3 regions of the Azospira sp. I09 genome follow, and region 3 is predicted to be linked to each of the others. Evidence: riboswitches for the same ligand, from Rfam matches in the RefSeq annotation. Region 3 holds a riboswitch; each other region holds the start of a gene.

Region 1 (4,313 bases), 400 kb from region 3:
GCGGAGACGCCGATGATGTTGGAGATGGTGGCCGTGGGCGCAATGGCGACGCAGTTGGAGTTGCGCATGCCGACCTGGGCGATGCGCTCGCGCAGGGCGTCCCAGTCCAGGGTGGTGCTGCGGTCCACTTCCACATAGCCGCCGCGGGCGTCTTCCAGCAGCTGCAGGGAGTCGATGGGCAGGATGCCCTTGTCCCACAGGCTGCCCTTGAAGCTGGAGTAGCGGCCCCGTTCCTCGGCCAGGTCGGTGGAGGCCCAGTAGGCGTGGTAGCAGACGGCTTCCATGGAGCGGTCGGCGAATTCCACGGCGGCCTCGGAGGCGTAGGGCAGGCCCAGGCGGTGCAGGCAGTCGGAGAAGCCCATGATGCCCAGGCCCACCGGGCGATGACGCACGTTGGCGTTGCGCGCCTTGGGGGTGGCGTAGAAGTTGATGTCCACCACGTTGTCCAGGAGGCGCATGGCGGTGCGGATGGTGCGTTGCAGCTTGGCCTGGTCCAGCACCAGCTGGCCGTCCACCAGGATCAGGTGGGCCGGCAGGTTCACCGAGCCCAGGTTGCACACGGCGGTCTCGGAATCGGAGGTGTTGAGGGTGATCTCGGTGCACAGGTTGGAGCTATGCACCACGCCCACGTGCTGCTGGGGCGAGCGCAGGTTGCAGGCATCCTTGAAGGTGATCCAGGGGTGGCCGGTCTCGAACAGCATGGTCAGCATCTTGCGCCACAGCTGCACGGCGGGAATGCGCTTGAACAGACGGATCTCGCCCCGGTCGGCCTTGGCCTCGTAGGCGTTGTAGGCGACTTCGAATTCCTTGCCGAACTTGTCGTGCAGGTCGGGCACGTCGCTGGGGGAGAAGAGGGTCCACTCGCCGCCGTTGATGACCCGCTGCATGAACAGGTCGGGAATCCAGTTGGCGGTGTTCATGTCGTGGGTGCGGCGGCGCTCGTCGCCGGTGTTCTTGCGCAGCTCGAGGAATTCCTCGATGTCCAGATGCCAGGATTCCAGATAGGCGCAGACGGCGCCCTTGCGCTTGCCGCCCTGGTTTACGGCCACGGCCGTGTCATTCACCACCTTGAGGAAGGGGATGACGCCCTGGCTCTTGCCGTTGGTGCCCTTGATGCGGGCCCCCAGGGAGCGCACCGGGGTCCAGTCGTTGCCCAGGCCGCCGGCGTACTTCTGCAGCAGGGCGTTTTCCTTGATGGACTGGTAAATGCCTTCCAGGTCGTCGGAGACGGTGGTGAGGTAGCAGGAGGAGAGCTGGGAATGCCGGGTGCCGCTGTTGAACAGGGTCGGCGTGCTGCTCATGAAGTCGAAGGAGGAGAGCAGGTTGTAGAACTCGATGGCCCGGGCTTCCCGGTCGATCTCGTTGAGGGCCAGGCCCATGGCCACGCGCATGAAGAAGGTCTGGGGCAGCTCGATGCGGCGCTCGTCCACGTGCAGGAAGTAGCGGTCGTAGAGGGTCTGCAGGCCCAGGTAGTCGAACTGCAGGTCCCGCTCGGCCTTGAGGGCGGCGGCCAGGCGTTCCAGGTCATAGTCCTTGAGGCGGGCATCCAGCAGCTCGGCGTCCACGCCGGTGCGGATGAGGCCGGGGAAGGCTTCGGCGTAGCGGGCGGCCATGGCCTCCTGGCTGGCTTCCTCGCCCAGCACTTCGACGCGCACGCTGCTCAGCAGCAGGCGGGCGGCCACCTTGCTGTAGCCCGGTTCCCGCTCGATCAGGGTGCGGGCGGCCAGCACCAGGGACTGGCGCACGGCGGCCAGGGGCACGCCGTCGTAGAGGTTGTGCAGGGCCTGCTCCAGCACCGTTTCGGCAGCCACATCGGCCAGGCCCTGGCAGGCTTCCCGGCATTGCTGCAGCAGGGCGGCCCGGTCCAGGGGGAAGCGGCGGTCGCCGTCCACCACGTGCAGCAGGGGGCCTGCGGCAGCGGGGGCGGCCGCCGCCTGGGCGGCCCGTTCGGCGGCCCGCTTTTCCCGGTACAGCACGTAGGCCCGGGCCACGTCGTGCTCGCCGGAGCGCATCAGGGCCAGCTCCACCTGGTCCTGGATGTCTTCGATATGCACCGTGCCGCCGCCGGGCAGGCGCCGGGTGAGGGCCTGGACCACGATGGCGGTGAGGCGGGAGACCAGATCCCGCAGGCGGGCCGAAGCGGCGCCCTGGCTGCCGTGCACGGCCAGGAAGGCCTTGTTCATGGCGACGGAGATTTTCTCCGCATTGAAGGGCACCACCGAACCGTTGCGGCGGATGACCTCGAAGGACTGGGCCCGGCCGGCCAGATCGGCGGCGTTGGGCAGACTGTCGTCCAGATTGTCGGAGGGCAGGTGGGATGACGCTTGGTGGGTGGCGAAGAGGCCGGTTTGCATCGTGGAACTCCCGTTATCAACGGAACGGGGGCCCAGGGCGGCGGGATTGCCGAGGCGCCGGCGGGGACGCCCATGGCGGCCGACAGCGGACAATCCCGATCCACCGGGGGGCACCCCGCCCCTGGTCAGACTGAAAAATTGGCGACGGCAGGTTTCCTGGCTCACGGGTCCTGGCCCGATGCCCGCCTTCCCGGTGGAACTGCCTCCCAGTGGCACGCGTGGACATCGAACTCGCCGTTTACAGTTGCGGGGGCAGCTCCGGCATGGGCGGAAAGTTCGCTGCGGATTCGCGGGGAATCCGTCTGATCCCGACTTCCTTGATCGCCGCACCGGATTCCCATTTGTCCCAAAATCGGGGAACCGTCGCGGAGGAGACTTTACCCCAGCCCTCAAGCGGAGGGCAAGGGGTTGGACACTACAGGTAGTAGTACGAGAGTAATAGACAACTACATATAGTGTATTTGGCGACAGGGTCTTTTCCACAGCCGGGAGCATTTTGCCCAGAAAACGGGCAGAGTGTTTAATCCCCAGTAATACTGTGGCTTTTCGCCGACTGTCCCGGAACGGCCCACAGACTTATCCACAGAAACTGTGAATTTCCTGTTGCATGCCCCACCGGAATTTCTGCATAATCGTCGGATCGTTTTTGCCGGAGCAGTGGCAAAAAAATTTTTTACCGGCAGATTTTTTTCCGCCTTCAACCGCGAATCCTTTATCAGCCCCATGCACAACTTCGCCGACTTCGACCGCTGCAACACGCTGCCCTCCCGGGCCGGCGCGGGCGCGTCCGTCATTGGCGTAGTAGGCGCTGTAGTACGCGTAGTCGTAGTAGTACGCGCGTGCGCCGCTGGGATGAGCGAAGTCCGGTAAAGAAACCAACCGAATTCCACAAAACCCCCGCCGGCGCGACAGCCCGGCGGGGGTTTTGTTTTTGGGCCCTCCGACCGGCAAGCCAAACCGGATCACGCAAGGAGAAGCCCTGCCATGAATGCCCCAGCCCCCCAAGCCGCCCGCCAGACGGATGCCGCCCCGGCGTCGGAAACCCTTACCGGCGCCCAGATCGTCGTCCGCCTGCTGGAACGCCAGGGCGTCACCACCGTCTCCGGCATTCCCGGCGGCGCCATCCTGCCCTTCTACGACGCCCTCTCGGCCTCGGAAAAAATCCGCCACGTGCTGGCCCGCCATGAGCAGGGCGCCGGCTTCATCGCCCAGGGCATGGCCCGGGCCAGCGGCCAGCCCGCCGTCTGCCTCGCTTCCTCCGGCCCCGGCGCCACCAACCTGCTGACCGCCATCGCCGACGCCAAGCTGGATTCCATTCCCCTGGTGGCCATCACCGGCCAGGTGCCCCGCAGCATGATCGGCACCGACGCCTTCCAGGAGGTGGACACCTACGGCCTCACCATTCCCATCACCAAGCACAACTTCCTGGTGAACTCCGCCGAGGAGTTGCTGGAGGTGATTCCCCGGGCCTTCACCCTGGCCGCCTCCGGCCGCCCCGGCCCGGTGCTGGTGGATATTCCCAAGGACGTCCAGGCCCAGGCCATCGAGGTCAGCCAGTGGCCTGCCCCCGGCGGGCGTCAGGCCCAGCCGGCGCCGGACATGGCGGCCATCGAGAAGGCCGCCGCCATGATCAACGCCGCCGAGCGGCCCATCCTTTATCTGGGCGGCGGCGTCGTCCATTCCGGCGCCGCCGAGGCCGCCGTGGCCCTGGCAGAGAAGGCATCGCTGCCTACCACCATGACCCTCATGGCCCTGGGCGCCATGCCGGTGGACCATCCCCTCTCCATCCACATGCTGGGCATGCACGGCGCCCGTTACACCAACCTGCTGCTGGAAGAGTGCGACCTGCTCATCGCCGTCGGCGCCCGCTTCGACGACCGGGCCACGGGCAAGGTGGCCGCCTTCTGCCCCAAGGCCCAGATCATCCACATCGACATCGACCCCTCCGAACTGGACAAG
Region 2 (4,313 bases), 390 kb from region 3:
GGCCGCACCCTCCGGCAAGAAGCTGGACGAGATCTACAAGCTGGCCTGGACCCAGGGCCTGAAGACCACCTACTACCTGCGCACCCTGGGCGCCACCGCCATGGAAAAGACCAGTTCCCCGGTGGACCGGGCCGCCGCCCCCGCCGCGCCCGAGCCCAAGTTCTGCTCCATCGACAACCCGGATTGCGAGGCCTGCCAATGAGCCAACTGCGTTTCGACGACTGGGACGACGCACCCGCCGCCGTCCAGCCCGCCCCGGCTGCAACGCCCGCCCGGCAAGCATCTCCAGCCCCCCTGCCCGCCCAGGCAGGAACGGCGGCGCCCCTGGCCGGCACTACCCCGGCAGCCGCGCCCCGCCTGCCTGCCGGCGGCATCTCTCTGGCCCCCATCAACCCGGAAGACAAGCGGGTGGTGAACGGCAAGGCCGACATCAACCAGCTGGCGCCCTTCAAGTACCCCTGGGCCTGGGAGTTCTTCCTCAACGCCAACCGCAACCACTGGACGCCCCTGGAAATCTCCATGGCCCAGGACGTGCACGACTACAACCACAAGCTGACGCCGGCCGAGCGCCACGTCTTCGAGAACGTGCTGTCCTACCTCACCACCTCCGACATCCTGGCCATGCGCAACATCGGCCTGGCGGTGATGGAGAAGATGAGCGCGCCGGAGCTGCAGATCTACCAGGCCCGCCAGGTCTATGAAGAGGCCCTGCACACCTGGACCTACCAGCACTGCATCGAAAGCCTGGGCCTGGACCAGAAGGAAATCTACAACCGCTACCGGGTGGTGCCGGAAATCCACGGCAAGATCGCCCTGGCCAACCGCCGCCTGGAGCGGGTGATGCGTTCCGACTTCGACCTGACGGACCGGGACAACCTGCACGAATTCGCCCTCTCCTACCTCTTCTTCGCCGGCATCTTCGAAGGCTGCTGGTTCTACAACGGCTTCACCCCCATCTTCGCCCTGCAGCGCCGGGGCCTGATGAAGGGCACCGCCGAGCAGCTGCAGTACATCATGCGCGACGAGGTGCTGCACTGCGCCTTCGGCATCCGGGTGGTGCGCCAGCTGCTGCAGGAAGAGAACCTGACCCTGGACCCGGTCCAGGTCAAGGCCCTGTGGGAAGAGGCGGAAGCCGCCGAGTCGGCCTACGCCGGCTACATCCTGCGGGAGCCCATCCTGGGCTACAACGCCGACCTGCACCGGGACCAGTTCCGCTTCATCGCCAACCGCCGCGCCCGCCAGCTGGGCCTGGCCGAGCCCTTCCCCGGCGCCGAGAACGTGCTGCCCTGGCTCGACGAACAGGCCAATATGCGCAAGGAAAAGAACTTCTTCGAAACCCGCGTCACCGAGTACCAGACCGGCGGCGCTCTGGCCTGGGACTGAGCCGGGCGGCAACCAGCGGCGTCGTGCCCTGGACGCTGCCCCGGCCCCTGGCGGGGATGGGGCAGCCCAGGACACAGACTTTTGTCATAGATGGGATTGGGGGTATGATCGCGCTCCTGATCGCCTGCAGTTGCGATCCCGGCTCCCCAGGGAGCCATTAGCAGTCAAAGGTGTCCGGCGGCAGCAGCCGCCGGGTGAAACGGGAACGAAGTAACGGCCATCACGGCCCCAAGCTTCGGCTGCCCCCGCAACGGTAAGCCAGTGCGGATGTTCCACGGCCCTCCTCCCCGGAGCGCCAGCCACTGAGCCAGCCCGTCGCCCCCTCACCGGGGCCGGCGACTGGCTTGGGAAGGCGGAACATCAAGACTGGCGAGCCCGGAGACCGGCCTTTGATTTTTGCGTGCCCGCCGTCCATGAAGGACGGTGCCGGCACGAACCTGCCACCGACCGCGGGGTTGCGGACGGAGCGGAGCATGAATCGAAGCGCCGGCCTTTCCCTCTGAGCCGAGTTTCTGCCGCCTGCCCTCGGGCCGGCGGTCGCGCCTCATCCTTTGTGCCCCCGTTTCCCGAAGCCCGGTCGGTAGCCATCGACTGGAGTCATACAGCAACATGGGGAGCATCAACAACCAACAACCGCGGCGTCTCCTGGCCGCCGCCATCGCCGCCCTCTTTTCCCAGGCCGCCCTGGCCGCCGGAGAGCAGGGCGAGACGGAACTGGGCAGCGTGGTGGTGACCGCCTCGCGTATCGAGCAGACCACCCTGGAGGCCCCGGCTGCCGTCACCGTCGTGACGGCCGACAAGCTGGACGCCTCGGGCGCCGTGCGCATCGGCGACGCCCTCACCGCCAAGGTGCCCAGCTTCTACATGCGCAACGGCCTGGGCACCAGCACCCGCATCAACACCGCCCCCATCGTCTCCTTCCGCGGCCTCTCCGACGGCCGGGTGAAGATGATGGTGGACGGCATGAGTCTCTCCGACGGCAACGCCGGCGGCCTGGCCAGCCTGATGGGCATTCCCATGGGCGAGGTGGAGCAGATCGAGGTGGTGCCCGGCTCCGCCTCGGCTCTCTACGGCAGCGACGCCATGGGCGGCGTGGTCAATGTCATCACCAAGGTGCCCACCAAGCAGGAAACCCGGGTCAAGGTCAGCCGGGGCTTCGGCGACGGCGAGCGCAGTGCGGTGGAAGCCAGCTACCGCAACAAGTGGGACAACGGCCTGGCCGCCACCCTGGGCTTCGGCTACGAGGACATGGCCGGTTTCGCCGGCAGCGACCTGGTGGTGCTGCCGGTGGGCACCACCGGCACCGGCGCCAACGCGGTCCAGGGTGGCCGGGCCACCACCACGGTGGATGGCAAGAAGGCCTATGTGGTGGGGGACCAGGGCGCCATCTCCTCCCACGCCAACAACCTGCATGCCAAGGTCTATTACAGCCTGGATGCCCAGTCCCGCTTCTTCGCCGGCTTCAACCGCAGCGAAAGCAGCATCGGCTTCGAGCGCTTCAACAACTACCTGAGCAAGAACGGCGCTCCCCTCGCCCTGCCCGCCAGCAATGTCTCCATCAACGGCGACAAGCTGGGCAGCATCAAGGAATCGAGCTTCTGGAATTCCAGCAATCCCAACTACCGCCAGGAGACCCGCTACTTCGCCGGCTTCGACGGCAAGCTGGGCAATGGCTACGACCTCAAGGCCAATGTGGGCTACTTCGACCGGGAGGCCTTCTACGTCGGCTCCGGCACCGGCGCCACCTTCGACGGCGGCCCGGGCACCCGCACCAGCACTCCCAACACCACCCTGGACGCCTCGGCCCAGCTGGGTTTTGCCGCGGGCAGCAACCAGTACCTGATCGTCGGTCTCTCCTCCAGCCGCAGCCACCTGCGGCGCAAGGTATACCAGCTCACCAGCTGGCGCGATCCCGACAGCACCACCGGCGCCCTCAACGAACAGTCCGACGGGGAAAGCACCACCAATTCCCTGTTCCTGCAGGACCAGATCTTCGTCGGCGACGACCTCACCCTCTACCTGGGCGGCCGCCACGACCGCTGGAGCAGCCGGGGCAACATGCAGAAATACGTCGGAACGCCCCGAAGCAATCTGGACATCCCGGAGCGCTCCGAATCCGCCTTCTCCCCCAAGGTGGCGGCGGTCTACCGCCTGACGCCGGGCACCAGCGTGCGCAGCTCCCTGGGCAAGGCCTTCCGTGCCCCCTCCAACTACGAGATGTACGCCACTCCCAGCATCAGCAGCCGCCGCCTGCTGGTGGCCGACCCCAACCTGAAGCCGGAAACCTCCACCTCCTGGGACCTGGGCATCGAGACGGCCCTGGCCGGCCAGGGCTCGGCCAAGGCCACCTATTACCGCACCCGGCTGCAGGACATGATCTACCGCAAGCTCAGCCCCTACAGCGGCAGCCTGGCCAATGTGGACTTCTTCGCCACGGCCACCAACGCCGGCCAGGCCGAGGTGGAAGGCGTGGAGCTGGCGGCGGAAATGCCCCTCGCCTCCTGGCTGCGGGCCTCCGCCAGCTACACCTGGACCGACAGCCAGATCACCCGGGACGAGAGCGGCACCGGCCTGCAGGGCAAGCGCCTGCGCTATGTGCCGAAAAACACCGCCTACTTCGCCCTGGACGCCCAGTGGCAGCAATGGCGCGCCTACCTCTCCGCCGCCTACACCGGCGAGCAGTTCAGCAAGGAAGACAACAGCGACGTCATCAAGAACGTCTACGGCGGCGTCAGCAAGTACTGGCTGGCCAACCTTAAGCTGAGCTACCAGTTCGACAGGAATTTCAAGGTCAGCGCCGGCATCAACAACCTCTTCGACAAGACCTACTACGAGTACTACCAGATGCCCGGCCGCAATGCCTTCATCGAGCTGAGCGCCTCGTTCTGACCCTGGGAGCCATCATGGAAATCGTCACCCTCATCGAGCAA
Region 3 (4,313 bases):
CGTCCAGCACCAGGAAACGGCTCCAGCCGTCGTGCAGCTGGAAATCGGAGGCGACCCAGGCGGCACCGTCAGCCACCGTGGTGGCGACCCAGGAGTCGCCGGAGCGGTGCAGGTCGGCCAGCAGTTCTTCCGGGTCCAGGTCGGCGGCGGAGCGGAATTCCACATGGGTGGCCACCATCACCGAGCCGGGCAGGCCCGCCAGCCAGTCCGCCGGCAGGGCGGAAATGGCGGTGGTGTCGGGGGCGTCGCCGGGTTCCCGGGCGAGGAAGAAGGTGTAGCCGGAAAATTCGTTGTGCCGCTCCCACTTGAGGCGCAGGCGGCCCGCGTCCATGACCCAGTGGTCGCCCTGGATGACGGGGCAGAGATTGGCCCCCAGGGCGGCGCAGAGGCGCTGCAGATGGGCTTCTTCGGCCGCTGCCTCGGTGCCTTCGTGCAGCACCGCCAGGTAGCTGATCCACTCCGGCCCTTCCAGGGCCATGGGCGGGCGGGCATGGACCTCGTCATTGAGGCGCTGGCGCAGCGGGTGTTCGGCGAGGGGCAGGGTCATGGCGGATAAAAAGAAAAGGGCGCCGGAGAAGTATCCGGCGCCTGGCAGCGGTTGGGAAGGCGAACCTGCTTACTTGACGATCTGGTTCAGCTCGCCCTTCTTGTAGCGCTCGGCCATCTTCTCCAGGGAGATGGGCTTGATCTGGCCGGCCCGGCCTTCGCAGCCGAAGGCCTGGTAGCGGGCGACGCAGATTTTCTTGGCGGCTTCCCGGGCGGGCTTGAGGAAGTCGCGGGGATCGAACTTGGAGGGGTTCTCGAACAGGTAGCGACGCACGGCGCCGGTCATGGCCAGGCGGATGTCGGTGTCGATGTTCACCTTGCGCACGCCGTGCTTGATGCCGTTCACGATCTCTTCCACGGGCACGCCGTAGGTTTCCTTCATGTCGCCGCCGAATTCCCGGATCTCGGCCAGCAGTTCCTGGGGCACGGAGGAGGAGCCGTGCATCACCAGGTGGGTGTTGGGGATGCGGGCGTGGATTTCCTTGATGCGGTCGATGGCCAGGATGTCGCCGGTGGGCTTCTTGGTGAACTTGTAGGCGCCGTGGCTGGTGCCGATGGCGATGGCCAGGGCGTCGCAGTTGGTGCGGGCGACGAAGTCGGCGGCCTGGTCCGGATCGGTGAGCAGGTCTTCCCGGGTCATGTGGCCTTCGGCGCCGTGGCCGTCTTCCTTGTCGGCCTTCATGGTTTCCAGGGAACCGAGCACGCCCAGTTCGGCCTCGACGGAGACGCCGATGGCGTGGGAGAACTTCACCACTTCCTGGGTTACGGCCACGTTGTAGTCGTAGGAGGCGACGCTCTTGCCGTCTTCCTGCAGGGAGCCGTCCATCATCACGGAGGAGAAGCCGGACTTGATGGCGGCCATACAGACGGCGGGGGACTGGCCGTGGTCCTGGTGCATCACCACGGGGATGTGGGGATAGGCTTCCAGGGCGGCGAGGATCTGGTGGCGCAGGAAGGCTTCGCCGGCGTATTTGCGGGCACCGGCGGAGGCCTGCATGATCACCGGGGCGTTCAGCTCATTGGCGGCCTCCATGATGGCCCAGACCTGTTCCATGTTGTTCACGTTGAAGGCGGGCAGACCGTAGCCGTTCTCGGCGGCGTGGTCCAGGAGCTGGCGCATGGATACGATGGGCATGGTGTTCCTCCAATGGGCAATGCGGTTTGTTCTGGCGTGATCGGCGCCCGCTGTCGTGGCGCTCGGGAAAGACCGTGATTTTATCGTGGCTTTGCCCCCCGGGCGAGTACTGCGACCGCCGGGCAGCAAAAGAAAGACAAAGGCCGCAACCAGGGCGCCGGAGACGTCCCAACCACGGCCCTCTTCAGGCAGGCATGCCTAGAAGCGGCGTTTTTCCTGGGCCCTGGCCTGGTGCTCGCTGAGGACCTGGCGCAGCTCCTCCTCCACCGGCTTTTCCCACTGGCCGTCGTACACCAGGTCGGCCAGGGGCAGGCGCTGGCGCCAGCCGGCGCTTTCCAGCTCCGGCTTTTCCTTGAAGTGGCTGACGTAGCCCAGACACAGGTAGGCCACCGGGATGATGCGCGGCGGCAGGCCCAGGATGTCGCGCAGGGCCTGCTGGTGGAAGATGGAGACCCAGCCCACTCCCAGGCCTTCGCTGCGGGCCGCCAGCCACAGGTTCTGCACGGCGCAGACGCTGGAATAGAGGTCCATGGCCTTGATGTGGGTACGGCCGATGACCACCGGGCCGGCCCGGTCCCGGTCGCAGGTGATGAGCAGGTTGAGGGGCGCTTCCCGGATGCCCTCCAGCTTCAGTTCCTTGTAGATGGCCTGGCGCTCGCCTTCGAATTTCTCCGCCGCCTCCTGGTTGGCCTGCTGGAAGGCGGCGTGGATGCGGGCCTTGGTCTCCGCCTCCCGCACCAGGAGGAAACTCCAGGGCTGCATGTAGCCGACGGAAGGGGCGAAGTGGGCGGCGGTGAGGACCCGGGCCAGCACCTCCTGGGGCACCGGGTCGGGCAGGAACTGGCCGCGCACGTCGCGGCGGGAGAAGATGGCGTGGTAGATGGCGTCCCGGGCGGCGTCGGAGAACTCGTGTTCGTTCTGGTAGCCGGCGAGGGAGATGACTTTGTTAACGCTGCAATCGTACTGGTCGGTCTTCATGGAGTCCCCTTCTGAAGATCGGTGGCGGCGCGCCTGGCCGTGCGTGCCGGAAAGGGTCTCCTGGCCGGTCTTCTGACTCGGGATCACTCTGCGCCGGCGCCTTCCCGATCCGCGGATCAGTGGCATCTGCCGGCCCAGTCCCCCTCACAGCGTTGGGCACGTCGCGGAATGGGCGGCCCCAAGGCCTGCCGCACCGCGTTCCCGATTCTCCCTTGCGGGCACCCGGAGACGATTCGCCCCGGCGGACCGGGGCGAAGGGAATTTTAACAGAGGCGGCGGAATCAGGCCCGAGGCCCGAGGCCCGCGAGGGCGCTATCAGGTCCGCAGGGGCGGCATCTGGTGCTCGCCGACGCGGACGATCTTCAGGGTGTTGGTACCCCCCGGGGTGCCGATGGGCTCGCCGATGGTCAGCACGATGAGGTCGCCCTTGGCCACGGCGCCGTTCTGCATCAGCAACTGCTCGGCTTCGTAGAGCAGCACGTCCCGATCCGAATGCTGCTGGCTCATAAGCAGGGGCGTCACTTCCCGGTAGAGGGACATCTTGGTCTGGGCCTCCGCATCCGGCGTCAGGGCATAGACCGGCACGCCGCAGTTGAGGCGGCTCATCCACAGGGCGGTGGAACCGGATTGCGAGAGGGCGGCGATGGCCTTCACCTTGAGGTGGTGGGCGGTCCAGATGGCGGCCATGGCCACGGACTGGTCGATGCGGGTGAACACCCGGTCGAGGAATTCCCGGTCCAGGGTCACTTCGGCGGAGCGCTCGGCCTCGATGCAGACCCGGGCCATGGATTCCACGGTTTCCACCGGATAGCGGCCGCTGGCGGTCTCGGCGGAAAGCATCACCGCGTCGGTGCCGTCCAGCACCGCATTGGCCACGTCGGACACTTCGGCCCGGGTCGGCACCGGCGACTGGATCATGGATTCCATCATCTGGGTGGCGGTGATGGCCAGCTTGTTCTTCTCCCGGGCGTGGCGAATCATCTTCTTCTGCAGGGCCGGCACGGCGGCGTCCCCCACTTCCACGGCCAGGTCGCCCCGGGCCACCATGACGCCGTCGGAGGCGTCCAGGATTTCATCCAGGGCCGCCACGGCCTCGGTGCGCTCGATCTTGGCGATGGTCAGGGCGTGGCTGCCGGCGGCCCGCATCAGCTGGCGCGCCATGTACATGTCGGCGGCGCTCTTGGGGAAGGAGACGGCGATGTAATCGACGCCGATCTGGGCCGCCGTCTTGATGTCGTCCATGTCCTTGGCGGTCAGGGCCGGAGCGGAAAGGCCGCCGCCCTGGCGGTTGATGCCCTTGTTGTTGGACAGCTCGCCGGCGTGGCGCACCACGGTGTGGATTTCGGCGCCGATCACCCGCTCCACGTCGAGCACGATGCGGCCGTCGTCCAGCAGCAGCACGGCACCGGGCTCCACGTCCCGGGGCAGATCCTTGTAGTCCAGGCCGACCCGCTCCTGGTTGCCCAGGGCACAGTTGGCGTCGAGGATGAACTTGTCGCCCTTCTCCAGCTGGATCTTGCCGTTCTCGAATTTGCCGACGCGGATCTTCGGCCCCTGCAGGTCCCCCAGGATGCCCACCGGCCGCCCCACCTTGGCGGAAATCTCGCGCACGGTGCGGGCCCGGGCCATGTGGTCCTCGGCGGTGCCGTGGGAG

Evidence for each region. Region 3 has a riboswitch for cobalamin ahead of bluB (5,6-dimethylbenzimidazole synthase). Riboswitches for the same ligand answer to the same signal wherever they lie in the genome.
Region 1: linked by a shared signal. The riboswitch ahead of AZSP09_RS06665 (ribonucleoside-diphosphate reductase subunit alpha) and the one ahead of bluB (5,6-dimethylbenzimidazole synthase) in region 3 are both predicted to bind cobalamin.
Region 2: linked by a shared signal. The riboswitch ahead of AZSP09_RS06675 (TonB-dependent receptor plug domain-containing protein) and the one ahead of bluB (5,6-dimethylbenzimidazole synthase) in region 3 are both predicted to bind cobalamin.

Annotation. Positions count from the first base shown of each region.
Region 1 covers NZ_AP021844.1:1,430,777-1,435,089, reverse strand. The annotation lists gene AZSP09_RS06665 (ribonucleoside-diphosphate reductase subunit alpha) at 1-2,354, opposite strand, end outside; cobalamin riboswitch at 2,484-2,734, opposite strand; gene AZSP09_RS06660 (hypothetical protein) at 2,931-3,320, opposite strand; gene ilvB (acetolactate synthase large subunit) at 3,339-4,313, shown strand, end outside.
Region 2 covers NZ_AP021844.1:1,435,381-1,439,693, forward strand. The annotation lists gene AZSP09_RS06665 (ribonucleoside-diphosphate reductase subunit alpha) at 1-202, shown strand, start outside; gene AZSP09_RS06670 (ribonucleotide-diphosphate reductase subunit beta) at 199-1,383, shown strand; cobalamin riboswitch at 1,535-1,788, shown strand; gene AZSP09_RS06675 (TonB-dependent receptor plug domain-containing protein) at 1,993-4,272, shown strand; gene AZSP09_RS06680 (MotA/TolQ/ExbB proton channel family protein) at 4,287-4,313, shown strand, end outside.
Region 3 covers NZ_AP021844.1:1,829,008-1,833,320, forward strand. The annotation lists gene AZSP09_RS08485 (DUF3422 family protein) at 1-547, opposite strand, end outside; gene fba (class II fructose-bisphosphate aldolase) at 617-1,681, opposite strand; gene bluB (5,6-dimethylbenzimidazole synthase) at 1,880-2,659, opposite strand; cobalamin riboswitch at 2,705-2,900, opposite strand; gene pyk (pyruvate kinase) at 2,975-4,313, opposite strand, start outside.